Regions from separate parts of the Nostoc sp. UIC 10630 genome, predicted to be linked through region 1. Evidence: predicted binding sites of a transcription regulator. Region 1 holds the regulator's gene; each other region holds the start of a gene.
What was found. Region 1 encodes HrcA, which represses chaperone genes, less so after heat shock. Its sites were predicted from a motif close to TTAGCACTCNNGANTCNNGAGTGCTAA; they were not measured.
Positions count from the first base shown of each region.

Region 2: a site for HrcA is predicted at 6,330-6,356, ahead of groES (co-chaperone GroES). Genes of this name have one in related genera too.
Region 3: a site for HrcA is predicted at 2,380-2,406, ahead of groL (chaperonin GroEL). Genes of this name have one in related genera too.

Region 1 covers NZ_JAAGOG010000001.1:49,142-59,511, forward strand. The annotation lists gene G1O98_RS00230 (DUF3352 domain-containing protein) at 1-1,038, opposite strand, end outside; gene G1O98_RS00235 (rhodanese-like domain-containing protein) at 1,196-1,528, shown strand; gene hrcA (heat-inducible transcriptional repressor HrcA) at 1,975-3,105, shown strand; gene G1O98_RS00245 (DUF2834 domain-containing protein) at 3,219-3,896, shown strand; gene psbA (photosystem II q(b) protein) at 4,632-5,714, shown strand; gene G1O98_RS00255 (GIY-YIG nuclease family protein) at 5,980-6,912, opposite strand; gene G1O98_RS00260 (class I SAM-dependent methyltransferase) at 7,129-7,806, shown strand; gene G1O98_RS00265 (GIY-YIG nuclease family protein) at 7,849-8,418, shown strand; gene G1O98_RS00270 (hypothetical protein) at 8,439-8,642, shown strand; gene G1O98_RS00275 (Hsp20/alpha crystallin family protein) at 8,981-9,433, shown strand; gene G1O98_RS00280 (hypothetical protein) at 9,713-10,370, shown strand, end outside.
Region 2 covers NZ_JAAGOG010000014.1:54,915-65,284, reverse strand. The annotation lists gene G1O98_RS06160 (tetratricopeptide repeat protein) at 1-303, shown strand, start outside; gene G1O98_RS06155 (urease accessory protein UreD) at 384-1,223, shown strand; gene ureA (urease subunit gamma) at 1,263-1,565, shown strand; gene G1O98_RS06145 (urease subunit beta) at 1,587-1,892, shown strand; gene ureC (urease subunit alpha) at 1,933-3,648, shown strand; gene G1O98_RS39735 (hypothetical protein) at 3,652-3,789, shown strand; gene groL (chaperonin GroEL) at 4,235-5,869, opposite strand; gene groES (co-chaperone GroES) at 6,000-6,311, opposite strand; gene G1O98_RS06120 (ferredoxin) at 6,691-7,152, shown strand; gene G1O98_RS06115 (response regulator transcription factor) at 7,482-8,159, shown strand; gene G1O98_RS06110 (NIL domain-containing protein) at 8,237-8,545, opposite strand; gene G1O98_RS06105 (hybrid sensor histidine kinase/response regulator) at 9,068-10,207, shown strand.
Region 3 covers NZ_JAAGOG010000151.1:7,945-18,314, reverse strand. The annotation lists gene corA (magnesium/cobalt transporter CorA) at 1-241, opposite strand, end outside; gene groL (chaperonin GroEL) at 665-2,347, opposite strand; gene G1O98_RS27320 (MraY family glycosyltransferase) at 2,506-3,588, shown strand; gene G1O98_RS27315 (cob(I)yrinic acid a,c-diamide adenosyltransferase) at 3,816-4,952, opposite strand; gene fraC (filament integrity protein FraC) at 5,189-5,734, shown strand; gene fraD (septal junction protein FraD) at 5,791-6,798, shown strand; gene G1O98_RS27300 (ABC transporter permease) at 6,865-7,644, shown strand; gene G1O98_RS27295 (hypothetical protein) at 7,736-8,131, opposite strand; gene G1O98_RS27290 (hypothetical protein) at 9,479-9,682, opposite strand; gene G1O98_RS27285 (pentapeptide repeat-containing protein) at 9,804-10,370, opposite strand, start outside.

The DNA.
Region 1 (10,370 bases):
CCACCGTTTTTGAACATCTACTAAAGGTTTGGCTAACCGAGAAACTACATCTTCCCCAGAACCATATATAGTAGCTGTTGCTTGTTTCCAGAGTTTGGCTAAATCGCTCTCACCCAAATTACTCAAATTTGAGCCAGAAATTACCAAACCTGCCGATGCTGGAACATACTGCAATGCTTCCACAGGTTTAGATAGTGTTGTAGATGGAGTGAGAATTTCTGATGAAGTCAAAAATGTAGTTTCTGCTAGCAATCCTTTGGGATTCAACGCCAGAGAAATAATTTCACTGTTATAAAGTTGTTCTGACAACTCTAAGCCTTGCCATTTTGCTACAACAGGAAGATTTAAGAACGCTACAGCTAAACCCCCTTTGGGCAGTTCTTTAGTAGCTTTTTGGTATTCGGGGGAGCTAGTCAAATTCAGATCGGGCGCTTGGACGTTATTAATCGCGTCTTTCAAGACTTTCGGATCGTTGGCAAACAACACAAAGCCTTCACCAACAACCGCACCTGCAAGTAAATCCTTCTCTGGTTGAGAATTGTCATAAATCAGCTTTACGCCTTTATATTCTTCAACATCTAAAGTTGCCCCAGATAAGGCCCGTTTGGAAAACAACAATTCAACAAACTCGCGGCTTTTCTCAGGTTGCTTAGTTGCTAGTGCTAACAGATACCCTGGCTGCTGTCCGTTTTCTGGATCGCGATCGATATCTAAGGTGGTGATAGCTAATGTAATTTCATTCCCTAACCAGGGTTGAACGTCTTGTTTATAATCTATGCCGCTTTTGGCGAATAAACTGGTTTTGAGTTTAGATAGTTCCCTTTCACGTTCCAACGCCTGTAACCGATCGGGATTCGTCAGCAGTGAAACCATTGCTGGCGAAAGTTTTGATACGAATATGGCTGCACCAGGCTCAGAGGTAGAAGCAATGAGGTTAGCCGGACTTTTGGCGAAAAACCAGTAAAAGCCAGCGATCGCAATTAGCAGTGCGATCGCACCTGCTACGATAAAACCAATAAATGAACGTTGCCTATTCACATTAAACCTTTAAAAAAGACGGTTTACAGCCATTTAAGCAGAAAGCCTACCAGAATTTATCAGCCTTCTTGAGAATCGATACTCATGCAAAGGCAGAGATTTTCTGTCACCATAAATAAGATTAGGACTGTTTATAGGGAATTCTTTTAGTCAACCCATGAACCAGATTAGTGTAGAAGAACTGGCACAACGTCTTTCCTCTGGTGATGGAAGTATACAGCTAGTAGATGTCCGAGAACCAGAAGAATTGGCGATCGCTAACATTGAGGGCTTTGTCAACCTACCCTTGAGTCAATTTGCCGAATGGGGACATGAAATACCTACCCTCTTCAATCCTCAAGCTGAAACCCTTGTGCTATGCCATCACGGTATTCGATCTGCCCAGATGTGTCAGTGGTTAATTGCTCAAGGTTTTACAAATGTGCAAAATATTTCGGGTGGTATTGATGCTTACTCCATCTTAGTAGACCATTCAATTCCCCAATATTAGCTTGTGTTTGGGTGCATTACTCAGATGGAACTTAATTCCATCTGGCTTTTGCTATTGTGAAAATAGCACTAAATTAGTTTAGGGACTCGCCAGAAAAGTTTGTAACTTTCTCCAATGGCTACACAACTTACGCAAATTTTCGACCCTAATCTTAGCTGCAATAGCCGCAAAAATACGTATACAACAATACTTTTCTAAGTGTAGAATTATGCAAAAATAAGGCAGAAAAGAATCTTGTAAATTCAAACTCTTAGCTTTTGATGCAAAGCCTAGATTCTATTGAAAGCGCACTTTTCAAGAATGGTGTACACGAACCTTAAAATTAATTATCACAATATAATTGTATAATTTGTTATCTTAATAAATTATTAATATTCCTTGTTTAAATCAAATCCAGAAATTTTTCCAGACTTTGATTAAAATTTGCCTCTAGCAAAACATATCCTATGGAAGTCCAGTTAACAAATCGGCAACAGCATATACTTTGGGCAACGGTACGTCACTACATTGCTACGGCAGAGCCTGTTGGTTCAAAGGCTTTGGGCGAAGAGTACGACCTGGGTGTAAGTTCAGCCACAATTCGCAATGTGATGGGCGTTTTAGAAAAATCTGGATTACTCTACCAACCACACGCTTCTGCTGGACGTGTACCTTCAGATTCAGGCTATCGCATTTATGTTGACCAGCTAATTACACCTTCTCTGCGTTCGCGCAGCGTGTCGCAGACAGACGCTACGCGGACAGAAACTTTAGGGCGAGAAATAGAGGTGGCATTACAAAAGCATCTCCAGTGGGAAGATCGGAGTTTAGAAACCCTACTGCAAGGAGCCGCGCAAATTTTAGCAACCTTGAGTGGTTGCATTAGCTTGATAACTATGCCGCAAACTACAACAGCACTATTGCGACATCTGCAATTAGTGCAAATTGAAGCTGGGCGGATTATGTTAATTGTTGTTACCGATGGTTATGAGACACATTCCAAGTTAATGGATTTGTCGCCAATACCAGAAGAGACACAACGAGATTCAGAGGTAGTCGATCGCGAGTTGCAGATTGTTTCTAACTTTTTGAACACCCACTTGCGGGGGCGAAGTCTGTTGGAATTAGCCAACCTCAACTGGAGCGAACTAGATCAGGAATTCCAACGCTACGGAGAATTCTTGAAAAATTCAGTTGCCGAATTGACTCGTCGCACTCTTGCGCCGACTACCACACAAATTATGGTTCGAGGTGTGTCAGAAGTTTTGCGCCAGCCAGAATTTTCCCAGTTACAGCAGGTACAAACGATTATCCACCTGCTGGAAGAAGAACAAGACCAACTATGGCGATTAATATTTGAGGAACCAGAACCAGAAGATATTGGTAAGTCAAGGGTAACGGTTCGCATTGGCGCAGAAAATCCATTAGAACCGATACGCACCTGTACTTTGATTTCTTCGAACTATCGCCGAGGTTCAATACCAGTAGGAAGTGTGGGAGTTTTGGGGCCAACGCGCTTAGATTATGAAAGTGCGATCGCAGTTGTAGCATCTGCTGCTGATTACCTCTCAGAAGCCTTCAGTTATTTCAACCCTTAAGGTAAGGTTTAGAGATCAGCTGCAACGAGTCTAGACGAATGAATAATGCGATCGCAGGTAGATAGCCCAATTTGTAGTGGCAAAATTAATAATTAATCCTACTTAAATATTTCATGGTTAGAAAAATTGCCTTTGGCTTCCTGTGGTTAGGATTCGTTATTTATGCTTTTTTCCTCGCACCTCCTGAGCAACCTGGTACATTCGAGTTAATTAAAAACCTTTCTACTGGACAGTGGCAAGGCGTTAACCCATTAGTAATAGCACTATTCAACCTCATGGGTATCTGGCCTCTCATCTACAGTGCAGTAGTATTTATTGATGGTAGAGGGCAAAAAATACCTGCTTGGTTATTTTCTACTGCCTCTTTCGGAGTCGGGATATTTGCCTTGTTACCCTACTTAGCCCTTAGAGAACCAAATAATCAGTTTGTTGGTAAAAAGAATATCTTACTCAAGCTGCTAGATTCTCGTGTGACTGGGATTGTGTTGACTGTAGCCACAGTTCTTCTAATTGCCTACGGTTTAAGAGGAGGAGATTGGGGCAGTTTTGTGCAAGAGTGGCACACCAACCGCTTTATCAATGTAATGAGTTTAGATTTTTCCCTGCTTTGTCTCTTATTTCCTGCATTACTAGGGGATGATATGGCGCGTCGCAGTTGGAAAAATCCACAGATATTCTGGTTAATAGCGTTGATACCGCTATTCGGGCCATTGATTTATTTGTGTGTGCGTCCACCTTTACCAGAAGTGGGCATAGAGGCAATACCCAGTCAGCAGCAAGCTGCAAATTAAACCACTTTTTAATTCGTAATTAAAGAAAGTTTCAGCCGGAGATTTAGACCAATTCTCACGAAAATCCTGATACATATAGATTTCTCGTAGGGGTAGGCATTGTCCATTAGTGTCAACTTAAGAAGATAAAGCCCATATTTGTTGGGTGTAAGCCTTAATCTCTCAATGGCGCTTACGCCTAGTTTTGACTAATCTAAGTAACGCAATGTGCAACTTATTTTTAGAACCCCATTTCCATTCCTCTCGCCCACAGGGCTACGGTGTACACACAAGTCAAGGCGTTGGGGGTTAGGTTTGAGACAAAGTTGCACAGGGCGTTAAGTAAGTTGGCACAATAAAATCAAAATATGTAAAGAAAAATGAACTAGCCTAAAACCCTTATACCTATTGCCTTATCCCAACGACAATTATTTACGTTAACTTACTTAATATTTTAAGCAAGCTATTTTTCAATGAGTTAGGGATTTTCCACGCAGGGCGCGTAAATTCTCAGGACTTACGCAAGCAAAATTTGTCATTGCGACCGAAACGTATTGTGGGAAGCAATGCCAGAGTTTTAGGTGAATACGTCGCTATCGCTTGTAATGACGCAATTACGTGAATTTTGCGTTGGTCCTAATTCCAAGAGAAAGTTTCTTCTGAAAGTACTTTACAAAACGCAATAAATTCTTTAAGATGTGTAACAGGTAGTCAAACCTACCTAATTCATCCGCAAATAATCGCATTTATAAAACAATGACAACAACCTTACAACAGCGCTCAAGCGCCAACGTATGGGATCGATTCTGTGAGTGGATCACCAGCACCAACAACCGTATCTACATCGGCTGGTTCGGCGTAGTCATGATCCCCACCTTGCTAGCAGCTACCGCTTGCTTCGTAATCGCCTTCATCGCCGCACCTCCAGTAGACATTGATGGTATCCGTGAACCAGTTGCAGGTTCCTTGATCTACGGAAACAACATCATTTCTGGTGCAGTTGTACCTTCCTCCAACGCTATCGGCTTGCACTTCTACCCAATTTGGGAAGCAGCTTCCTTAGATGAGTGGTTGTATAACGGCGGTCCTTACCAATTGGTAATTTTCCACTTCCTGATTGGCGTATTCTGCTACTTAGGTCGTGAATGGGAACTATCCTACCGCTTAGGTATGCGTCCTTGGATTGCGATCGCATATTCTGCACCTGTTGCAGCAGCAACCGCAGTCTTCTTGGTATACCCCATCGGACAAGGTTCATTCTCTGACGGTATGCCTTTAGGTATCTCAGGAACATTCAACTTCATGATCGTGTTCCAAGCAGAACACAACATCTTGATGCACCCCTTCCACCAACTAGGTGTAGCTGGTGTATTCGGCGGAAGCTTGTTCTCTGCAATGCACGGTTCACTAGTAACTTCTTCCTTGGTTCGTGAAACCACTGAAACCGAGTCACAAAACTACGGTTACAAATTCGGTCAAGAAGAAGAAACCTACAACATCGTTGCAGCTCACGGCTACTTCGGTCGTCTAATCTTCCAATACGCTTCCTTCAACAACAGCCGTTCACTGCACTTCTTCCTCGCAGCATGGCCTGTAATCGGCATCTGGTTCACCGCCTTGGGTGTAAGCACAATGGCGTTCAACTTGAACGGTTTCAACTTCAACCAATCAATCATTGACTCTGAAGGTCGTGTGATTGCAACTTGGGCGGATGTAATCAACCGCGCTAACCTGGGTATGGAAGTAATGCACGAGCGTAACGCTCACAACTTCCCTCTAGATTTGGCATCTGCTGAATCTGCTCCTGTTGCTCTTTCTGCTCCTGCTATCAACGGTTAATTAGCAGTACGTCAAATAAAACAAAAAGCGCTCTCCATAAAGGGGGGCGCTTTTTAGTGTCGATGATTGGGGGTGCAGAGGTAGGAGGGAGGCGATGCCGTTCGCGGAGCGTCTCCAAGAGTTGGCGGTAAACTACGCCCCTCATATCAGTTCCAGTTTCAAGCTAGGAAAATGGCGTAGGCGCAGCCCCTTAAAGTAGAAAAGTAGACATCGCATACCACCGATTTCCTATGCAAGAAAAAGCACAGGGCGATCGCGTGAAATACTACACAGCAATTTGCTGCCAGTTAGTATTCTCCTCAAGAATATCTATTTCATCAAGAGATAGTACTTTAGGTTGCATTTGTTGCAAGTCACTCAGGACGATTTTAACATCCTCAGTATTAAACTTATAGTACTCAGTTAAACTGCCGATGGGATAATTAAATCCTTGATAGCGGTGTTTGAAATACAGTTCAACATTACCTCTATGCTCCCAAGTTCCTAATACTTTAATAGCAGCACTCGAATAATGAGCAAGTAAATCCATTTTTACTTCTCCTACTCGCTTGATAACGGGTCTTTGGGTTACTCCTATTTTGTAGATAATTTCAATATTCGTTTCAATCTCTAAAAAATATAGACTAGAGGATAAAATACGTTGAAGTTGAGCGCGGTAGAGTTTTAAATCAGTAAGTCGATATGCCAAATCTGGGGCATTTTTGTACTCAGCGTGTTTCAAAGCTAGCTCAAGTTTCAGCAGTTTTTTAAGTAATAGCGGCTCTTGCACATCGTTGAATCGCGTTAACTCTAGCGCTCCAATGGGGATTTTTCCCAAATCACTAAATTCATATTCAGGTGGTTTAATGTAGACATTTTTTCTTAACATTCCTGCTTTTATCAACCCAGGAGTAACTAAGTAGGAACTAATAGGGTAATTTTTGGCTCCGTACTCTTGCCAAAGCAGTTTTAACTGTGCCAAATCCTTGCCTGATAATTGAACGTTGAAATTATCATAGAGTGGCAGCGTTGGAAATTCTTGTTTAGCTATGGGGCGGCAGGTTTGGTCATTATGAGCAAAATGATGCTCTTTCACCTTGCCTTTTTTAGCAGTTAACTCACCATTACAGTAAGGACACTTAAGTGAAGTCTTCCCCCTGTTGATATCTTCAATACATATCAAGATACCTTCTTCATTTACACCAAATTTTAGCCACATTGCCACACCATTATTAAATAGTTGAATTTGCTCTTACAAGTGTGCTTCAACTTTTTAAAAATGTCTCTATCTTCTGGAGTAGGTAATGTTGGGTTGAAAAATCTAAGTGTCATAGAGTAAAGCGTAGGCTTTTTGAACCGTAGGTATCGCTTTTCTTCATCTACAATACTTAGGGTATTCGGAAATTTTGCACAATTGTTAATAATGTCAGTTTTTATGTTTGAACAGCAACCTGAAGATTTACGATTTTATGTTAAACAGCTAGCAAGCGTTGCTGTACAAAAATCAGAACCATCGGCATGGTTTGAAGTGTTATATACCGAAGCTAAAGGTGATACAGCAAAAATTCCTTGGGCAAAGTTAGCTCCTCACCCTTATCTGCAAGATTGGTTGACGAATCATCAACCGTTCGCTTCTAGGCAAAAGGCGCTAGTCATTGGTTGTGGTTTGGGAGATGATGCAGAAGCTTTAGCTTATCGAGGGTTTGAAGTAACTGCCTTTGATATTTCACCGACAGCGATCGCTTGGTGTCAAGAGCGATTCCCAGATTCGACTGTCAGCTATGTAGTTGCAGATTTGTTGGCAATTCCGTCACAATGGCATCAAGCTTTTGACAAAGTTTTTGAATGTCGTAATATTCAAGCTTTGCCGTTGAATGTGCGTTCTTCAGTGATTTCTTCAGTTGCCGCCGTCGTTGCTCCTGGTGGTACACTTTTGCTGATTACTCGTGTTCGAGATACAGAAGCTGAACCGGATGGCCCACCTTGGCCATTATCAGAGTCGGAACTCAAACAGTTTGAAAATGTGGGATTACAGCAAGTAGAAAAACTCGTGTTTTTAGAATCTGAGCTTGACGTTAAGCAAGTGCGGATTGAATATCAAAGGCATACATAATTTTTCAGTTCTGAGGGATAATCTACAGGTTCGTAACTCCCAATGATGACCTTGGTAGAACCCAATCAACTAAACCTATTTCCAGAAGTGAAACCCACACCAGCACGTAGAGCAGAGGGGCTGGTGATGAGTGCTGATGCCCTGCTGAAGTGGAAAGCGCAAATTTTGGACTATCAGCAACGGGTGAGGGAAACCAAGCCAGTGCAGCAGGCGACGTTATTTGACCTAGCTCCAGTACATTGTGACCCAGAGATGATAGACCCGTTTACGCTGCATTTACAACCAATGGCTTTTTACCGGATGCCAGATGATTTTGGGCAAGCAGCTTTGTATTTTGTGATTGATTCTGCTGCTGAATTGCTACTTTATGTTGGCGAAACCTGTCGTAGTAACAAACGCTGGCGTGGGACTCATGGCTGTAAAGATTACATCAGCAGTTACCGAGACTTACATTATCGCTATCAGATAGAGACGGCGGTTAATATTGGTTTTTGGTGGGATGCTCCGGTAGAGCGACGCACACGGCAGGCGCTAGAGTTGAGGCTGATTCAAAAGTGGCGATCGCCATTTAACAAGGAGAATTGGGAACGTTGGGGGCAACCGTTTAAGTAGGGTGTTTCGTGGTGATTAAAATGTCTGATAATTTACCTTTTCAACATCCAGACCAACTACAGCAATGGCATCAGGGTATAAAAGATGCCAACCGCAATAATATTTTCTGTCATTGTCGTACTTGCGATTATGAGTGGATGGATTCAGCATTTGATGTTACTTGTATTAAATGCAGTAGCAAAGATGTAGAAAGTATTTCATCTTGGCAGTTTCCAGATGATTAAATCAAAATGCTCATTGAATAGTGCGATGGCAAAGCGAGTAAAGCGAGTGTGATTGTTGTTTTGAGAATATAAGCTGCCTGACTGCACTATCCCCTTCAACAGCAGAATAATTAGTTGATTATTATTGGTATTAATAGTTATTATTCGGGTTTACCGAACCTCAAAATTCGAGTAAACGTAATCTTTTTTACTGCTTAATTCTGTACGGTAATCATCATTTTATTAGGTGATAATAGCCGAATCTACACGAGTTTTAACCATACTTATTATAAATACATAAGCACAAAACCAAGTGCAAAAACCATTAAACAATAGCTGAATTTTTCCGAGAAAGAGTTATGGTACTAGTTCGTTACAACCCCTGGCAAGAATTGAACACTTTAGAACGTCACATCAACGGCTTATTTGGAGATACCAGAGTACCATCTGCACGGCTTGAAAAAGGCTTTATCAGAGTTCCGGCGGCTGAGTTGCAAGAAACTGATGATGCGATTCTTCTCAAATTAGAACTGCCAGGACTCGAAGCTAAAGACCTGGATATTCAAGTTACCCAAGACGCTGTTCACATTAGCGGTGAACGTAAATCCGAAACTAAAACCGAAAATAATGGCACTACAAGAAGTGAATTCTACTATGGTAAATTCCAACGTGTAATTCCTCTATCTGCTCGGATTCAAAATACCAATGTCACCGCAGATTATAAAGATGGCATTTTGAATTTGACACTGCCAAAAACTGAGCAAGAAAAGAACAAAGTTGTCAAGGTTAATCTTGAACAACCTGCTGCATAGTGTGAAACTACTCACCTCCAATAATTGATTGAGATAGTTAAAAGCCCAGTTATGAGATGACTGGGCTTTTTTGTATGGGATAGCTTTTTTTACTCTAAGAATGTGAGCGATGTCTATGACGGACTGCTTGGTGTCGCTCTTAGCCGCTATCCTCTATACCTGATATTTACTTGATAGTTGCTTATTGATAAATAAGCCCATTAATTTATATAGAAAATTCTTGAAATTGGAGATTTATTAAATTTACTGTATTTTAATTCAGTAGCAGAGGGAATCATTATGCACAACCACATCTCGCGCCGTGCGTTCTTCATTGGCGCGGTGAGAGCGGGAGCGACCGGACTTGCCGCCACGTCCCTCTCAAGAACCGGACTTCTCGGCAGCATCGCCGTTGCACAAAGCCAACCTCGGCTGCGGCTCAACCTGCCCCCATACCCATTCTTCGACAACCTTCGAACTGTCATGACCGAAGATATAGACCTCCTCGACCAACTCGTGAGCGCCTACGCACGCACAACCCCGCTTGGAGGTCACGATCCGATTGACTTCCTCTCACGCTACGTCCCGGTGTACGTGTTCGAGCAGACACTCCGACCGTCCGAACCCGGCGACCCGTCGCTTTCGACGTTGCTGTGGCTGATGCACCTTGCCGGGTATTTTGGCGGCGTGTGGTTGCGCGACGCTTTCATCCGCTTCCCGGTGCCGGGTTCACCGAACCCACGGCCCGGATTTGCGCCGACCGCCAATAGCTTTAACGCGATTGTGACGCGCATTAACGCCGTGCTCACAGCATTCAACGGCAACGATGCCGGAGCGATCGCTTACGCCGAGGGGAGTCTTCGGGGTGCGTCGCTCCAGGGACTCACCGATAGCTACGGGTACAACGCGGGCTACCTCGACCAAATTCTCACTGGTTCAAAGCCGACGAATGCGATGG
Region 2 (10,370 bases), on a different contig from region 1:
CCTGGTAGACGTTGTATTCTCCGATTCTATGATAACGGCTATGAATTCCAGCAAGGTTTAAAAATCATTCCCCAAGCTAGCCAAAATACAATCAGAATTAATTGGAATAGTTTATCAAGTTGGATTGACCAGCAACTACCTCAAGTTAAAATTTGGTCAGATTTCACATCATTTGCAGATACAACATTAGATCAAACAGAAATGTTAGGTCATATCAAGTCACATATTCATTTGTTTCGCAGGGAACAGACTAATTGGGATTCAGCTTTTCATTTATATAGTGGACTGGTGTTTCTTAAATAAAATGATAAATTGCAGGTCAAACACTGGCATAGTGAATTAATGAAATGTAATCCACCTGAAACTTAATGTTTACTTCATAAATGACCTGTAACTCACAAATAGCAGAAGGTTGGCATGGAAAACTTAATTTAGTCTATGCCGATCGCCAGGGTGCAACCCAGTTAATTTACAATCACCAACAAGCGCCCCTGAAGGTACAACGGCCATTTTATCCAGAAGGAGACAAAATTTGTCATAGCGTAATTTTGCATACAGCTGGGGGAATGGTAGGAGGCGATCGCTTATCCTCTAATATCCACCTCCAACCCCAAGCCCAAGCCTTAATTACTACAGCTGCTGCAAGCAAGATATATCGCAGTAATGGCTTACAAGCTAGACAAACCATCCAAATGCAAGTTGACGCTGGCGCTTGTTTAGAGTGGTTGCCGCAGGAGACAATTTTATTTAACGACGCGATTTATCGGCAAGATTTACGGGTAGAATTAGCAACCGGGGCCAGTTGGTTAGGCTGGGAAATTACCCGGTTTGGTCGCAGTGCTAGAGGAGAAAAATTTTACCTTGGAGAATGGCGATCGCACACAGAAATTTGGCAGCAAGGCGTTCCTTTATGGATTGATCGGCAATGCTTACACGGTAGCGAAGACATTTTCCACAGTCCCCACGGCTTGGCTGGAAAACCAATAGTAGGTAGTCTAGTTTGGGTTGGTGGTGCAGTTTCAGCAGAAATTGTCGAAAAAGCACGAAGTTTATGGAATGGGGAAGGGGAAGCGGGTGCTAGCCGATTACAACATGGATTATTGTGCCGATATCGCGGTTCTTCTACTTCTGAGGTGAGAAACTGGTTTATTGATGTTTGGCAGTTGCTACGAGTTTCTTTTCTGAATCGTGGTAATTGTATACCAAGAGTTTGGCAGGTTTAAATGAACCGCAGAGGCACAGATAACACAGAGGAGATAAGAATGCAACTTACGCCGCAGGAAAAAGATAAGCTATTAATTTTTACTGCTGCTTTATTAGCAGAAAGACGGAAAGGAAGGGGGCTAAAACTTAATTATCCCGAAGCGATCGCTTATATTTCTGCTGCTATTTTAGAAGGTGCAAGGGATGGGCAAACTGTGGCTGAATTGATGAGTTATGGTACAACTCTATTGACGCGGGATGATGTCATGGAAGGGATATCAGAAATGGTACATGATGTGCAAGTTGAAGCTACTTTTCCTGATGGCACAAAGTTAGTGACAGTACATAATCCAATTCGTTAATTTTGTAAGTTTTAATTTATTATGATTCCTGGGGAAATTATCACACCAACAGGTGAAATTGAACTAAATGTTGGTCGTCCAACTATAAAATTGCAAGTTTCAAATACAGGCGATCGCCCCATACAAGTAGGTTCCCACTATCACTTTTATGAAGTCAACACCGCCTTAAACTTTGACAGAGAACAAGCTAGAGGAATGCGCCTCGATATTCCCGCCGGAACCGCAGTCCGCTTTGAACCAGGCGATGAAAAAGAAATAACTCTAATCCCCCTCGTCGGTACTCGCCAAGTCTACGGCTTCAACGCCAAAATTAACGGAAACCTCTAAAAACCTCCGCGTCCCTTTGCGTTAAAAAAAAGGATTTTATATGCCTTACAGAATGGATCGCCGCGCCTACGCCGAAACATACGGCCCAACAGTAGGCGATCGCATCCGGCTTGCAGACACAGAATTATTTATTGAAGTTGAACAAGATTTCACCACTTACGGCGATGAAGTGAAATTTGGCGGCGGAAAAGTTATCAGAGACGGAATGGGACAATCCCCCATTTCTAACGCCGATGGTGCTGTAGATTTAGTAATTACTAATGCCTTAATTCTCGATTGGTGGGGTATTGTCAAAGCGGATATTGGCATTAAAGATGGCAAGATTTTCAAAATTGGTAAAGCCGGAAATCCTTATATTCAAGACAATGTAGATATTATTATCGGCCCCGGAACTGAAGCTTTAGCTGGTGAAGGAATGATTCTCACTGCTGGCGGTATTGATGCCCATATTCATTTTATTTGCCCCCAACAGATTGAAGTTGCGATCGCTTCCGGTATAACCACCATGATCGGCGGCGGTACTGGGCCAGCTACGGGTACAAATGCCACTACCTGCACCCCCGGCCCTTGGAATATTTACCGAATGTTGCAAGCTGCTGATGCTTTCCCCGTCAACTTAGGATTTTTGGGCAAAGGTAACGCCAGTCAACCCCAAGGACTTGTAGAACAAGTAGCCGCCGGTGCAATGGGGTTAAAACTCCATGAAGACTGGGGAACCACACCCGCAGCAATTGATACTTGCCTTAGCGTTGCCGATGCTTATGATGTACAAGTAGCGATTCATACTGATACCCTGAACGAAGCCGGATTTGTCGAAGATACGATCGCAGCTTTCAAAAATCGTGTCATCCACACCTACCACACCGAAGGCGCAGGCGGCGGACACGCACCAGATATTATCAAAGTTTGCGGTCAAGCCAACGTTTTACCATCTTCCACTAACCCCACACGCCCTTACACCCTCAACACCTTAGACGAACACCTCGATATGTTGATGGTATGTCATCACCTCGATCCTGCGATCGCTGAAGATGTCGCTTTTGCTGAATCTCGCATCCGCCGAGAAACCATTGCCGCCGAAGATATTTTGCACGACTTAGGCGCATTTAGCATGATTTCCTCCGACTCTCAGGCAATGGGAAGAGTAGGCGAAGTGATAATTCGCACCTGGCAGACATCTCACAAAATGAAGGTGCAACGGGGAATTCTTAACCCACACGGAGATGAGCAAAAAGCAGATAATTTTCGGGCAAAAAGATATGTCGCTAAGTATACAATTAACCCTGCGATCGCTCACGGAATTGCTCAATATGTAGGTTCAGTGGAAGAGGGGAAATTAGCAGATTTATGTTTGTGGCATCCCGCGTTTTTTGGCGTTAAGCCAGAGATAGTGATTAAAGGCGGAATGATTGCATGGTCGCAAATGGGCGATGCTAACGCTAGTATTCCCACACCGCAACCAGTTTATATGCGCCCAATGTTTGGTAGTTTTGCCGGGGCGCGTCATGCCACATCATTAACTTTTGTTTCACAAGCAGCTTTAGAGAACGAAATTCCTAGCCAGCTAGGTTTACAAAAGTCAGCAGTAGCAGTTTCTGGAACACGCCAATTGAGCAAGCGGGATATGAAGCTGAATGATGCACTACCCCACGTTGAAGTAGATCCAGAAACATATCAAGTCAGGGCAGATGGTGAGTTGCTGATTTGTGAACCTGCGACAGTTTTACCAATGGCACAGAGGTACTTTTTGTTTTAATTCGTGACCAAGCAATTTACTGATTACGATAGTCCTTGGAAAGAAGTCATCGAGCTATATTTTCCCCGCTTTCTAGAATTATTTGAGTTTCCTGTGGCGAAACTGTTGGACTATAAGCAAGGGTGGAAAACTTTAGAGTAAACTACCAATCCTTTTGGTGTAATTGTGATGACACATCTCAAGACCAAGGCAACGCAACGAAACCCAGAAAATCGGTCAGGATTAATTTGGCTCATGAGTTTTTATGGAAAAGTGGAAGTGCATAGGCTACTTTTGTAATTTCACTAATAATTTATCTATCAATTCTTGATATGGATTTGTCCATACTGAGAAAGTATCCTGTTCCTCGTTTATCTCTATAGAACGCTTACGGGTTCATCTTCTAGGAATATCTAGGTATGATGGAGAATTTTTTAATTCTATTTTTTTATTTTTTTCTAGAGAATTCAATAATTTAATTTTGTTAATATCAGTGCCTTTAATTTGCGATGGATACCAAGTAATAACTTGAATTATTAATAGTCCTAAAAAAACAGCCACCTCCATCAGGAAGCAGCTGTTTTTCAATTTATACAACTACAAAGTATTAGTAATCGAAGTCGCCACCACCAGCACCAGCGCCAGCAGGAGCGCCGTCTTTTGGTTCAGGCTTGTCAACTATAATACATTCGGTTGTCAACACCATACCAGCGATGGATGCAGCGTTTTGCAGAGCAGAACGAGTCACTTTAGCAGGGTCAACAATACCAGCAGCTAACAAATCGACGAATTCGTTTGTTGCAGCGTTGTAGCCAACGTTGAATTCTTTCTCTTTGACGCGTTCAGCGATCACAGCACCATTCTGACCAGCGTTTTCAGCAATCCGCTTCAGAGGGGCAGGTAAGGCGCGAACGACAATCAAAGCACCAATCAACTCTTCATCTTTAAGATTGCTCTTTGCCCAAACTTCCAATTCAGGAGCAAGGTGAGCCAGAGTTGTACCACCGCCAGGAACAATACCTTCTTCCACAGCAGCTTTGGTGGCGTTGATTGCGTCTTCTAGGCGCAACTTCTTGTCTTTCATTTCGGTTTCAGTCGCTGCACCAACTTTCACGACAGCAACACCACCAGAGAGTTTAGCAAGACGCTCTTGTAATTTCTCTTTGTCGTAAGAAGATTCGGTTTCATCGATTTGACGACGAATCTGTTCGACACGAGCCTTAACAGCAGCTTCGTTACCTTCGGCAACAATTGTGGTGCTGTCCTTGGTGATGGTGATCCGGCGAGCTTTACCCAGGCTATCCAGCTTGGTGTTGTCTAGCTTCAAACCAGCATCTTCGGTAATTAGTTGACCACCAGTTAAAACAGCAATGTCTTCTAGTAGTGCTTTGCGGCGATCGCCAAAGCCAGGAGCCTTAACAGCAGCCACGTTTAGTACACCGCGTAAACGGTTTACTACCAAGGTTGCCAAAGCTTCTTTTTCAATATCTTCAGCGATAATTACCAAAGGACGACCAGCACGAGCTACTTGCTCTAACACTGGTACAAGGTCTTGTACCAAAGCGATTTTCTTATCGGTCAGCAGTATGAAAGGCTCATCAAAAACTGCTTCCATCCGCTCAGGGTCAGTAGCGAAATAAGGAGAGATGTAGCCTTTATCAAAGCGCATCCCTTCTGTGATTTCCAACTCGGTAAACATAGATTTCCCTTCTTCTAGGGAAATTACGCCTTCCTTGCCTACCTTGTCCATTGCTTGGGCAATCATCTGACCGACTTCTTCGTCATTACCAGCCGAGATTGCACCAACTTGGGCAATAGCTTTGGAATCTTCCACTGGACGGGCGTGTTCTTTGATTTTGTCTACCAAGAAGCTAGTAGCTTTGTCAATCCCGCGCTTCAGTGAAATCGCGTTAGCACCAGCTGCAACGTTCCGCAAGCCTTCTTTGACGATCGCATGAGCTAAAACGGTAGCAGTTGTGGTACCATCGCCCGCAGCATCGTTGGTTTTAGAAGCAGCCTGACGAATCAAAGCTACGCCAGTGTTTTCGATGTGGTCTTCTAATTCGATTTCTTTAGCGATTGTTACACCGTCATTAACAATTTGCGGTGCGCCAAATTTCTTTTCTAGGACTACGTTACGACCTTTGGGGCCAAGGGTAACAGCTACAGCCTCAGCCAGGATGTCAATACCTCGTTCTAAGGCGCGACGGGCGTTTTCGTTGTAGATAATGCGCTTTGCCATAATTGTTTTAGTTGTCCTTTGTCATTTGTCTTTTGTTCTACCCTTCGGGAAGCCGCCCGAGGGCGTCTACGTCATTTGTCATTTGTCCTTTGTCATTGGCTAATGACTAATGACCAATGACTAATGACCACTAAATAACGACTGCTAAAATATCTTTTTCAGAAAGCAGTACATATTCTTCGGTGCCGAGCTTGATGTCAGTGCCAGCGTACTTGGAGTACAACACTTTATCGCCGACTTTAATTTCCAATTCCTGACGGCTACCGTCTTCGTTACGCTTGCCAGGACCAAGGGCAACTACTTCCCCTACCTGGGGCTTTTCCTTGGCGGTATCGGGCAAATACAGACCACCTGCGGTCTTTTCCTCTGAGGCGTTCACTTTTACGAAAACGCGATCGCTCAAAGGTTTAACTGTAGAAACGCTTAAAGATAAGGCTGCCATAATTATTTTCTCCAGAGATTAGCACTCTCAACCCCTGAGTGCTAATCTACCTAAAATTGGCATCCAATGGCAAGAATTCATTGAGTACGGGTTCCCGAACTAGAAGCTCGTTGATGTACTTAAGTATTAATGCCTAATTATTTATATCCTTCGGGTTCTGCTCTGTAAGTTACGTATATTTTTATATGGTCATAGGGAGTCGGGAGTCGGGAGTCGGGAGTAGTGAAGAGTTTTCCCAATGCCCAATGCTTATATTTGAGAGACTCTGCTCAGTACAAGTTGCCCAATGCCCCATTCTCTTCTCAGTCAACTTTTTTTGCAAAACTTGGAAATTGTTATAGAACTGTAATCAGGGAGCTGCTCGATAAGTAACAATACAGTGATCCAGTCAAGCCATCAAATCCCCAAAGCCACTAAATCTCTAGTAGAATATAAAGCCCTGAGTAATTGTGTAGAAAGTTTCGGACTTGCAAAGATTCAGCGACACATTTTTGTTTGCGCTGACCAGACAATTGCTAATTGCTGCTCAAAACGAGCTAGTCTGGAATCCTGGGAATACTTAAAAGAGCGACTTAAAGAGTTAAAACTTGATGAGTCGCAACAGAATTATTCCTTATGCGTCTACAGAACTAAAGCCAACTGCTTGCGCGTTTGTTGTTCTAGACCCATAATGGTGGTTTACCTTGATGGTGCCTGGTATCGCCAAGCAAACCTAGAAGTTATTGAGCGGATCATCCAAGAACACTTAATAGGCAATAAGGTGGTAAAAGAATATGCGTTTTTCAACCATCCTTTGCCAGAAACTTCCCTAGTTTCTTGTGAACACCTCATAGAGGCTTAACAACCGAAGGATATGGAACAGCAGTAAGCTTTAAGAAAGTGCGGGTTGGTTTTGAGGTAGGGTCATCTTTAAGCCAATACTTACTTGTGAGTCAGAAGGATTATTATTTAATCAGTGTTTTTTCGCCCGCCACTTTCAATGCGATATATAATAGCGCATTATAGATACTACTGCTATACGTATCCTTGCTGGACTTTTGCTATCGAGCTATTAGTCTCTTGAAAATGCTCGGCATTTTTGAGACTTCGAGACAGCAAAGGCAAGTTAAGTAGGAAAAAAGACAACATCTCGAAATAACCCACCATAGAGGATAAATATTCAAGACTTTGATGGACCGAAGCGCGACAAGTGCCACTGCTATGAAAGAGCCCAGCATGAAAGATCACAAACGACTTCTATTGATTGATGATGACCCTAACCTCATCTTGCTGGTGAAGGATTACTTAGAATTCCGGGGATACGAAGTCATCACCGCCGAGAATGGACGTGAAGCTCTGGAAATTTTAGAGCAAGATGTTCCAGACATGATTATCTGCGACGTGATGATGCCGGAAATGGACGGATATACTTTTGTGGAACAAGTCCGGCAAAACGAACGCACCAGTTGGATTCCGGTTCTTTTCCTTTCAGCTAAGGGACAAAGCGCAGACCGAGTTAAGGGTCTGAATAAAGGTGCTGATGTTTATATGGTCAAGCCCTTTGAACCAGAAGAACTCGTAGCCCAAGTTGAATCCTCGCTGAAACAAACTATCCGTTGGAAAGAACACCAAGCAAAAGGAGGCGAAAATGGTTCCCGCATCCAGGTTCCCTTCGATGTGCAATTAACCCCAACAGAACTGAAAGTAGTCCAGTTTGTCGCTAGGGGTTTAGCTAACCGGGAAATTGCTGAAGAACTAAATGTTAGTCAGCGCACGGTTGAAAGCCATGTGTCCAATATGTTGGGCAAAACCAATCTCCATAACCGCACTGAACTAGCGCGGTGGGCGATTGAAAATCAAATGGCCTAAAATCAGTAACGAGTGCTGAGTGCTGAGTGCTGGGTGTTTTTGACTCAGCACTCATAACTCAGGACTGAGAACTCAATTTACCAACCATCTTCTTCAGGGCTGGATTGGTGCAAAACTTCTAAATCCAGTTCATCTAGGTAAGTTAGGGCACTTTCAATCTGAGAAACAGTACCTCGCAGTTCCAGATCGAAGCAGCTATATTGTGGCACGTTTGCGCTTACCTGAGCATCAGCAATAATCACTGTGATCCCATAGTGAGAAACCAGTCGTGAAATGACTGGTTCCTCATGCAAGTCTTTAGGAATACGAACCTGGATGCGAGTTTGGGTGCGTCTATTATCTAAAATATCTGTATTAGATTTTACTTCTTTATTTGGAATTGCCATTCTAGCTTCCTACTCGACTTCTGGGATGAGGGTTTTGATTTGCATGATTTCTTTTAACACTAGCGTCACTTATCCCACGTAGGCAAGCAAGAAAGTATTTACCTTTGCAAACCATTAATCTAGATACAGTAAATGTAACCAATTGCTCATAATTCGGTAATTATGAGGTTAATTGTTATCCTATAGTGGTTTTCGAGCAGATTGAATATAGCATTTTGTAGGGTTACAACAATTGTTGTAACCCTAATTTATTTGTGTATAAAAAATATTATTGCAGGGAGGTGTCCTAAGTATTATATGTTACTTTTTCAGAGTTTTAGGGAACTCTATTACTAGAAATTACGAGCCATAATTCAATTAGCTTGTAGCTATCTGCTAAAAAGGTAAGTAAAGTAGTTTTTAAAACACATTTATATAAATTTCTTAGTAAACAATTTCCTTTGGAGGAAGTTTACTTAAGAGAACTATACCAATAAACCAGTTTCCCTAAAAATTTACTTTTATCCCGTACCTTGCATCTATATGACTTCACAATCTTCTCGTTCTGGCAAAATTCTGGTAGTTGATGACTCTCCTGATAACGTGTTTTTGATCAAAACTATTTTGGAGGAAGAAGGTTACACGATTAGCACAGCAGAAAATGGTATTTCGGCTTTAGCAGAATTGAAAGCTTCTCCTTGTGACTTGGTTCTGCTGGATCTGATGATGCCAGATATGGATGGGTACGAAGTGACTAAGCACATTCGTGGAGAGATGAAATTGTCACAATATATCCCCATCCTGCTGATTACTGCCCACGATGCACCCAACGTTGCTCACGGATTAGACTTGGGTGCTGATGATTTTATCCGCAAACCTGTAACTGTAGATGAATTGCTGGCACGAGTGCGATCGCTCCTACGTTTGAAGCATAGTATGGATGAACGTGATGAAATTGCCCGCCAGCGAGAAGATTTTGTCTCTCGTCTCACCCACGATTTACGCACTCCCTTAGTGGCGGCCGATCGCATGTTGATGCTATTTCAGCAAGGTGCATTGGGAACATTATCACCACAAATGCAGGAAGTAATCACCATTATGGCCCGTAGTAATATCAACCTGCTTACTATGGTCAATACCTTATTGGAAGTTTATCGCTTTGAAGCAGGTCGCAAAAGTTTGGCATTTCAACCAGTTAATTTGGGACGTTTGCTAGAAGAGGTGACTGGAGAATTAGCACCACTAGCTCAAGCTAAAACACTGTCGCTAAATTTGGATTTTACTGAAGAGTCAAATACAGTTATGGGCGATCGCTTAGAATTGCATCGTTTATTTACAAACCTGATCGGCAATGCGATCAAATTTACCGACTCTGGGTCTGTGACTATTCGTTTTACTTCTCAACGCCAGTTAGACAAAAGTAGTCAATCTCAGTTATTTGGAAAATCCAATCCCGTTGAATATATTAGCATTGCGATCGCGGATACTGGCCCAGGTATTCCCACCGAAGAACAGGCGACCATATTTGAACGATTTCGTCAAGGTAGTCACAAGAGTTCTGGTAGTGGCTTAGGACTCTACCTTGCTCGTCGAATTGTCGAGGCACATCAAGGCATTATTTTGCTGAATTCTGAATTGGGGAAAGGTAGTGTATTTATTGTCCTTTTACCCGCTACAACATGAGAAAATTAGCAATTATAATTTATGAATTACGGGGTATTTTATCCTGATATTTCATAAATTATAACTTTGCTAATATTTTCCAAGAATTTCAAGTAGATATTCTAATTAGAAAGTCAAACGCTAAAAAATGACGAATTAAATATGCTGAGATAGCAACGCCACA
Region 3 (10,370 bases), on a different contig from region 1:
AACCTTGTACATCTACCCAAGAAATGGATTCCATCTCCAGATATGGAACACATTCTTCTGGAGTTGCCATTTGTTTGCGGATGAAATTGGTTTGGTTATAGTCAATCAAGAAAATTATCGGTGGCGGAGAATCTTCATCAATAAAAATTGTTCCAGGTATAGTACCTGGTTGGTGATGGAACTCATCTTTTTTATATAGCCTAGTTACTATTTTGGGAAGACGACGCAGTTTTCGTACCATACAATATTACCTACATTGGGAATTGGGAATTGGGCATTGGGAATTGGCAATTGGGAATTGGCAATTAAACAAGTTCCTCTTTTCACAGTTCTTAGTAAAGAAGTAAAATTCCCTACTCAGCACCCATGAGGCGTTTTTATTTATTTCAGCTTTTGCTATTAATATTACAAAAATTAATACAAAGACTATAATTTTTGAATTAAGCAGTTCTTTAGATTTGGGAATTTAGGAATCAGCATTTTTTTTGTAGTTAGTTGTATTCATGACTAATTACTGATAACCATGATGAAGACTTTTATTTATGCCCAGCTACTTCCCAGCAATAGAGATAACATATCGGCTCTGAATCAGCAATGCTATAAAAAAACAGTTTGCCTTAACAAGACAAACTGCTGAAAAAATATTTATCTGGGTGAGCAGAAGTTAGAACATGCCCATGCCGCCCATGCCACCCATACCGCCCATGCCACCCATGCCACCCATGCCGCCCATACCGCCCATGTCAGGAGCAGCAGCAGCGGATTTCTTCTCTGGCTTTTCAACAACGATCGCTTCGGTGGTTAAGACCAAACCAGCAATGGAACCAGCATTTTGCAAAGCTGAACGCACGACTTTGGCGGGGTCAATAATACCAGCAGCAATCAAGTCTTCAAATTCGCCAGTAGCGGCGTTGTAGCCAATGTTGAACTCGCTGTCTCGGACTTTCGAGACGATTACAGAACCTTCTGCACCAGCGTTGTCTGCTATTTGGCGCAAGGGGGCTTCTAGCGCTCGTTCGACAATATCAGCCCCAATTCTTTCTTCGTCATTTTGTAGGGTCTTTTTAATCTCTTGTACCTTCTTAGCTAGGTGAATTAGAGTTGTCCCACCACCAGGAACAATACCTTCTTCCACAGCAGCTTTAGTAGCATTCAGCGCGTCTTCAATCCGCAGTTTACGGTCTTTGAGTTCGGTTTCGGTTGCCGCACCCACTTTAATCACTGCCACACCGCCAGCGAGCTTGGCGATGCGTTCTTGCAGTTTTTCTTGATCGTATTCAGAATCGGTTTCTTCCAACTGCCTGCGAATTTGACCAATCCGCTTTTGCACTTCTGGCTTGGTGACACTGCCAGCTACAATGGTGGTGCTTTCTTTGTCAATGGTGATTTTGCGAGCAGTTCCCAGTGCTTCTAGAGCAGCGGTATCTAGGCTCAAGCCGATTTCTTCAGAAATCAACTGTCCATCGGTGAGAATAGCAATATCTTCTAACAAAGCTTTGCGGCGATCGCCAAATCCAGGTGCTTTAATTGCAGCCACAGCTAGTACACCCCGCGCTTTGTTCACTACCAAAGTTGCCAAAGCATCACCTTCGACATCTTCAGCGATGATTAGCAAGGGCTGACCAGAACGGGCGACTTTTTCCAAAATTGGTACTAAATCTTGGATGCTGCCGATTTTTTTATCTGTCACCAAGATCCGGGCGTTTTCAAATTCCACGATTTGCCGCTCGTTGTTGGTGACAAAGTAGGGTGAAATGTAACCCCTGTCAATCTGCATCCCTTCAACTACTTCTAGTTCAGTAGTTAGGGATTTAGATTCTTCAACGGTAATTACACCATCTTTGGTGACTTTTTCCATTGCTTGAGCTAACATTTGACCAACTTCTTCATCGTTACCAGCAGAAACAGTGGCAACTTGAGCGATCGCACTTCCTTCTACTGGCTTGGCTATCTTGGCAATTTCCAGTACCAATGCCTCAATAGTTTTGTCGATCCCGCGTCTCAAGCTAACTGGGTTACTACCCGCCGCGACGTTCTTCAAACCTTCCCGAATCAAGGCTTGTGCTAAAACTGTGGCGGTGGTTGTACCATCCCCAGCAACATCTTTAGTTTTTGAGGCCACTTCTTGGATGAGTCTTGCACCAGTATTTTCCAAAGGATCTTCTAATTCAATTTCCTTGGCAACAGTGATACCATCGTTGACAATTTGAGGTGCGCCAAATTTTTTCTCTAAAAGGACATTACGACCTTTAGGCCCCAAGGTGATTTTTACGGCATCAGCAAGGGCGTTAACACCCCTTTCTAGAGCTCGCCGCGATTCCTCGTCAAATGCAATAATTTTCGCCATGTTTTATTTCTCCAGCGCTTCCATTAGACAATTTAGCACTCACAGAGCAAGAGTGCTAATCTCTCAATCAGCTCAAGTTACAAATGGAAATAAAAAAAATTGATTAATATACAGGTGATGTTCTTTATAGATACTGGCAGTAATGCTTGAATTGGGAGATGAATCTAGACAACTCCCTTAAGTACCTTGGCATTGCCGACCCTAGCGGCACCGGCTGGTTGGCAGTAGTATTTACGTTCCTTTTGGCTTGGCTTGTAACGTGGCGTTCAATTCCGACAGTCCGCAAATTCGCCTTACGGGTAGGCTGGGCTGACCAACCCAACGCTCGGCGACTCAATCGCGAACCTTTACCCAATGCAGGGGGGCTGGCTATCTACGCGGGTGTCATTGCCGCGCTGGTATTAGCTAGCCTTTTACGACCGATCGAACTCCAAAACGTATTGGCTCAGGTGCTCACTATTCTGTTAGGAGGTTCGATATTAGTCCTGGTGGGCTTTATCGACGATCAGTTCGGCTTACCACCCTCTGTTCGATTGTGGGCGCAAATTGTCACGGCACTGTTGCTAGTAGCTAATGGTATCAGTGTAAGAGTGCTGTTTGGTACTCCCATCGACTCGTTCCTGTCTATGTTGCTGACAGTACTGTGGGTAGTAGGAATTACCAACGCCATCAACTTGATGGATGGTATGGATGGTTTGGCAGGAGGAATCAGCTTTATTACCGCTATGAGTTTGTTGGGGGTTGCAGCCCAATTTAATAACCGTGCGGCGGCAATCTTGGTACTTGCAGCTTTAGGAGGTGCTGCATTAGGCTTTTTGCGCCATAATTTCCATCCGTCGCGAATTATTATGGGTGATGCCGGAGCATACTTTTTTGGCTATGTGCTGGCAGCAACTAGTATTTTAGGCAAACTGCAACAAAACACAGTTTATGCACTAATTCCCACGGTTTTATTTCTATTGTTGCCAGTAATAGACACTACCCAAGTATTTGTACGGCGGCTACTAGCAGGAAATAACCCTCTTAGTACTCCTGGCAAAGATCATCTGCACCACCGCTTACTTGCTTGGGGACTTTCCCAGCGCCATGCTGCGTTCACGCTTTGGTCAATTACCTTATTTTTCAACTTGCTGGCAATGAGAATACAAGGCATGAGTTTGGCTGTGATGATGACTACCGCCAGTAGTATTGTCATTCTTTTGGGCTTTACTGTCTGGCAAAGAATACGCCAACAGCCTTAGTTGCTTGTAGGGTCAGCATTACAATGCTAGCCCTACTCGTCTGTCTCATTAAATTTGAAAGAGCAGAGAACGAACCGTGTTCGCGCAGCGTCTCGTTAGAGAAGGACGCAAAGAGCGCGTTCGCGCAGCGTCTCGCAGAGAAGGAAGAAAATTCACCAAAAATTCAAGCTTGATAACATTACGAATTACGAATTACGAATTACGAATTACGAATTCAGATGCAATATCTAAAAATCTACCCCTCGTTTAAGTTCTACACCTTGATTTGCATAATGTTTGTGGCAATAAACCTCTGAATGAACGCTAGCCAAGTCGAAGTATGCTGGTTGATTTTGACAGCGGCCAGTGATGATGATTTCGGTGTCGCGGGGTTTGCGGAGCAAAGCTTGAACAATGGGTTCAACGGGGAGTAATTCTAAGTCAACGGTAGGATTGAGTTCATCGAGAATAATAGTTTTATACATTCCAGAGGCGATCGCAACTTTTGCGATTTCCCAACCTCGTTCGGCTTCTACATAATCTAATTCTTGCCGGGAATTGCGCCAAACAATCGCATCTCCACCACAGCGCTGATGATCCACTACTTCTGGATATGACTGCTGCAAAGCGGCGATCGCAGCATCTTCTGTGTAGCCGCTACCACCTTTAAGCCACTGCATAATTAACACACGGGTAGACCCTGGATGATTAATTCCCCTACCAATGGCCTGTAAAGCTTTACCCAAAGCACTAGTAGACTTGCCTTTACCAGCACCAGTATAAATTTCAATCCCTTCAAGGAATAAGGCTTTGGCTGTGGGATGGTGATGAGGTTTCATTTCTGAGTGCAAATCTGCAATATCGAGCAACTTTTGCGGTGCGGCGCGTCCGGTAGCAATGATTTCTAATTCTTGGGGTTTGGATTTTAATGTCTTTACCACTTCATCTACTGGTAGTAAACCCAAATCCAGAACGGGGTTAATTTCATCCAAGACGACAACTGAATATAAACCGCTAGCGATCGCACCTTTGGCAACATCCCAACCCCGCATCGCCTCATTTCGGTCAAAGGTAGTAATTTCTTCTGGGCCAAAAAATTCGGCTCTCCCAGTGCGAACCTGGTCTATTAAATGGGGAAACCCACGTTGCAAAGCTGCGATCGCTCCATCTTCGTCATAATCACGTTCCGGCCCTTTTAAAAAGCGCAGCAGTAAAACACGGTTAGAATCGCTAGGGGTATTTATCCCTAAGCCAATAGAGCGCAAAACTACCCCCAAAGCCGCTTGAGACTTACCTTTACCCACGCCATCGTAAACGTGAATTTGACCAATGAGCCGTTCTTGACGCACTTGCGCCGTGCGAATACCGATACCGTTCCTTGTCATCTCTCGAAAAGCTATAAGTGGCAGTCTTTAATCTTACCTAACGTCTTGTAATCTTAGGTAGAGAAACTACCCCTCTAGCGTCTCCGTACAAGCATCAGCTTGATGTATTAACAATATCAATCAGGGAATACTGGCACACGAGCATAGTAAAGGACAAGAACAATGTAATAATTTCCCCCATCACCCTCACTATCCCAGTTATACTCTCTACAGTTAAACCTTACCCTTGACCATTTATGCCTGAGAATTGGATGCTTCCGAGGATTTTTCCCATTGGTGGAATTCTGTTTGACTTTTTATTTGTACTGATTGCCATCCCCATCGAAGCTTATCTTTTGCATTATCGACTCAAATTTGACAAAAAAACTAGTACTTTTTATGCTATTTCTATCAATTTATTTTCTAGTGTAATTGGTTGGTTCATATTTTTTGTATCAGAACCGATTTTACCGCTCCAGGTGAGAACAGAATTAATTAATTATATGTTTTTTAATAACTTTAAATCACCTAATACACAAGGGTTATTAATATTAACTGCTTTTATAATTTTCTTTTCTACTTTTCTAATGAAGTTTTTCATTTTAAAGGTATTGTTACTATCATTAAATGAGCAACTTCTTAAAAAACAAGAGGAAGAGGAAGCACCAATATCTCAACGTCGGCGATGGCGGACTTTTGGCAACTTGAAATTCCAAAGTAATAATTTAATAATTACTGTACTAATAGCGAATTCCCTGAGTTATAGTGCTATAACTCTTGTTTTATTATTTAGTGCGAAATAGGAAGATTTTACTTAAAAGGAAGACGAGTGATTAATTAATTAGGTGGAAAGAGGAACATGAATACGCTACTTAAAGATGTATTTGGAATTTTTAAATTTGCGGAAGGGCTTTATGCAGGAATTAGAAAAGTATTAGTTCCACCCAAAGCTTATTCTTGGCAGACATTTATTTATTTGAGTGTTTTTTCTTGGGTACTTTCATATTTAGCTACAGGCTATATCAAAGATATTATTGCCTTTTTCGGTTGGTTATTTTTAATTGCCGGCACAGCTTGGTATACAACTCAAGATCCTTTGAGAGTTCCTGGCACTTTTATGCCAGTTGGGGCAGTAATCACTGGATTCTTAGTAAGTGTTTTTGCTTTTGGAAATCAACAGGATGTAATTACACCAAGAACAATCGTTTTTTGGCCGACAATTTCAGCACTAATTACAGCAATACCGGAGTTTATTGAAGGAAGTGACACCGACGCTAAAGCGAGAATTCCTAAGCCACAAGACCGCCAAAGAATCATAATTTTAGTTGCTAGTAGTATGCTACTAAGTTGCTGGATTCAGTTTTACTTTGTAATGGATCATTGGTTTCAACAATATCCTAGTTTGCAAGCAGATACTTTTAAACGTAGTACCGTTGTTGTCAGAACAGAAGAACGGGTAAAAGTACCGCAAAACGGTGTTGTAATTCTAGAAAGACTTCAACCAATAGTAATAGAACAAATAAATCAAACACCTTGGTCAGAAGTAGAGAAATGGTTGCTTGAGGCAAAACAACGAGTAGGAACTCTAGGTAGAGCAGTAATTCAAAAAAGCCTGGGTAAATATGAAGAGAAAGATTTATGGCGCATTGAGCCGCGTGTAGCTAATACTAAGTCTGGATATATATTAGATTTATTAAGTATTTGGATAGGGCCAAGTTCTAACCCACGGGGTTATTTTTTGAGAAAATCTTGTCGAATTGAACCAGTTGCAGCAACCAGCAATTCAGGTAATAAGATTACAGTTGCAGAAATTGAATGCGATCGCGCCAGTAAATTAATTGCCGGATCGCCGCCTCCGCAGCAGTGAGAAGGGATGAGGCAGGGGAGCAGGGGAGCAGGGGGAGAATAACAAATGACAAATGACAAATGACAAATGACTATTAACAGAATTTTTGTATTGGCAAAGAATGTGTTTCAGGAAGTGGTACGCGATCGCATCCTATATATTATTGGTTTTTATGCGCTTATACTCGCTGCTGCCTTTCGCGTCTTTCCTGAATTTGCAGCTACGACTGAAGACAAGATGTTTTTAGACTTCGGGATGGCGGCGATGAATGCCATCGGGTTAATTGTGACAATATTTGTTGGTACGGGACTGGTTAATAAAGAAATTGAAAAACGTACTATTTTGGTGTTAATTGCGAAACCTGTCAGTCGCAGCGAAATTATTGTGGGCAAATACTTAGGTTTATCCGCAGTATTAGCTGTACTTGTGGCTACGATGACGGTAATTTATCTGATATTTCTGCAATTTGCTAACATTCCTCATCCAACGGCGAGTATTCTAATTGCTGCAATTTTCTTAGTATTGCAGTTGTCATTAATCACCGCTATGGCTATTACCTTCGGTGTTTTTACTGCTTCTCTCTTAGCGACTATTTTAACGTTTGCGGTATATTTAATCGGAAATATTACTCAAGATTTAGTCCAACTAGGTCGTCTGAGTCGTAACCCTGGTATAGAACTTCTCACTCAAGGTTTGTTTCTGATTTTGCCAGATTTATCTCGATTAGATTTAAAAAATGATGCCGTTTATGGTCTGCAAGCGCTACCTGACACAACTGCACTGATTACAAATGCCGGCTATGGTTTACTTTATAGTGCCCTGTTATTAGCGATCGCTATTTTTATTTTCTCACAACGTGAATTTTAGTATTTGGACATTGAGGCAAGCAGGGGAGAAAGAATTACTGGTTAACAACTTTTTTCCTCCCCTGCTGATCCGAACTGTATTGCTTACACATCTACAAGGGTTGAGTGCCTTGCATAGATGCTTTTTGTGCAATAGTTTTTAAGCGAGTTGCTCTGCTTTTACGGATACGTTCACTTTTGCGAACTCCACCAGCCATCTCATATTCGCGGCTATCTTTGCCGTATTTAAAGCCGATTCCCATGAGCATTTTCTCAGAGAAAGTACCCAAGGTTTGTTCTAATTCTTCAATTTCTACTTTGGAAGAGTCAATCGTGCTGAGAGCAGTATTATGAGCTTCTAACTTGCTGCGTAATTGCTCAATTACTTCTGTCAGGACTTTTAAATTACAAGTATTTCCAAGATCCAGATTGGCATCAATTGCTTTGAGTCCAGCAAATCTTAACTCAGCATTTTCTAGAACGCGGGATGTACGTTTTCTCAAAGGCATAAATTTAGTTACTCGTAACATTTATATAGTTACTATGTTCTACTGAAAATATATTCTGGTTCAGCAAAATCCACAAAAATAATTATACTTTTTATGAGATAAATACTGGTAAATTCTCTTAATTTATAGCGGTTCCCAATTGCATGGAATACAGACCTAACCCTCTAACCCCCTTCCATTCAAAGGAAGGGGAGTAAGATTCAAAGCATCTCTCCTTTTAGGAGCTACGGTGTACACACAAGTCTGAAATAGCTGATTAACCAGGGTTTTACCCCACCCTAATCCTCCCCTTTCTAAGCTACGGTGTACACACATCTTTCTAGAAAACCAAAATCGTCGTAGATCCCCCTAAATCCCCCTTAAAAAGGGGGACTTTGAGAGCTTTTTGCCCCCCAATTTATCGGGGGGTTGGGGGGATCAAAAGCTTGTGGCGCAACTTTAGAAGACTTGTGTGTACACCGTAGCCTTTCTAAGGGGAGGGAACTAGATTTCTTTTTCCCCCCTTTCTAAGGCTACAGTGTACACACATCTTTCTAGAAAACCAAAATCATCGTAGATCCCCCTAAATCCCCCTTAAAAAGGGGGACTTTGAGAGCTTTTTGCCCCCCAATTTATCGGGGGGTTGGGGGGATCAAAAGCTTGTGGCGCAACTTTAGAAGACTTGTGTGTACACCGTAGCCTTTCTAAGGGGAGGGAACTAGATTTCTTTTTCCCCCCTTTCTAAGGCTACAGTGTACACACATCTTTCTAGAAAACCAAAATCATCGTAGATCCCCCTAAATCCCCCTTAAAAAGGGGGACTTTGAGAGCTTTTTGCCCCCCAATTTATCGGGGGGTTGGGGGGATCAAAAGCTTGTGGCGCAACTTTAGAAGACTTGTGTGTACACCGTAGCTTTCTAAAGGGGGATTAAGGGGGGTAATTTAACTTGTGTGTACACAGTAGCCTTTTAGGAGAGAGGTCAAAACTGTACTGCATCCAAGCTGCATCTAAGCCAGAACCGCTATATCTAAAGCGTTCATCTAATCTTAATTATAGCTTGAGCATTCATAACTACAGAAGAAGCTGTGTTAACTACTGCTTGAGCATTTATAACCACAGAAGAAGTTGTGTTAACTACTGCTTGAGCATTTATAACCACAGAAGAAGCTGTGTTAACTACTGCTTAAGCATTACTTATCATATAGTGAGTATCTATAATTAGTGCTTAAGGTGTATTAACTACAGCTTCAAGTTTACTTATCATATAATCAGCGTCTGTAACTACAGCTTCACCATTAATAAATATTGTTTAAGTTGTATTTACTACGGCTTAAGCATTAGTTATAACAGTTCCCGCATAGGTAATATCAAGTTTGGATAATATGGGTTAGGCGTAGGTTGGGTTGAGCATAGTCAAAACTGATCGCATCTCCAGCCAGGACATTTAAAGCTGTTTTAATCGCAGAACCTTCGGTGGCATCAATACTAAGCGCTCCGGCATTAAGACCTAAAAAAGTTCTTGGTTTAGCGTCAAAATTAACGATTTCGCTTCTGAAAAGGATAAACGACAACTTTTACGCAATAACATGACCCAAGCTGAAAAAAATTGTGGTTACAGCTAAAAGGAAAGCCCCATACAGAGCATGGAAACGGAATCACAAGATTATCTCACTTTGACAGGGCTACTCCTAACTAATAAATAACTATCTGAGGTTGCTTAATTGTGCCATCAGGCATGATAGTATCCCGGAACCTCGCATAAATCAGGTTTGTTTCCCAAAGGTTTGCTTGACTCAAGTTTGCCTTGGTTAAATTTGCCCATGTCAGGTCTGCACCAGTTAAGTTAGCCTCAGCTAAATTAGCTTCTAGTAATTTTGCTCCACATAATTTTGCTCCTGTGAGATTTGCTCTAACTAAGTTAGCTTCAATCAGTGATGCTTCAATTAATTTAGCTTCACTTAAGTCTGCTTCTCTCAAATCTACATCGCATAAAGAAGCACCCCAAAGATTACTACCTGTAAATTTCGCCCGCCATAAGAAAGTTCCGCACAAGTTTGCTCGTGTCAAATCAACATTAATCAAATTAGCTTCACACAAAGATGCTTCATACAAATTAGCGTCGCGTAAGCTAGCTTGCATCAAATTTGCACCACTTAAATTAGCACGAGTGAGAACACAGCCACACAAATTTGCTCCACTCAAATCTGCTCCTATAAAGTTAAGACCAGTTAAATTAATTCCTTTTAGGTCAATTCCACT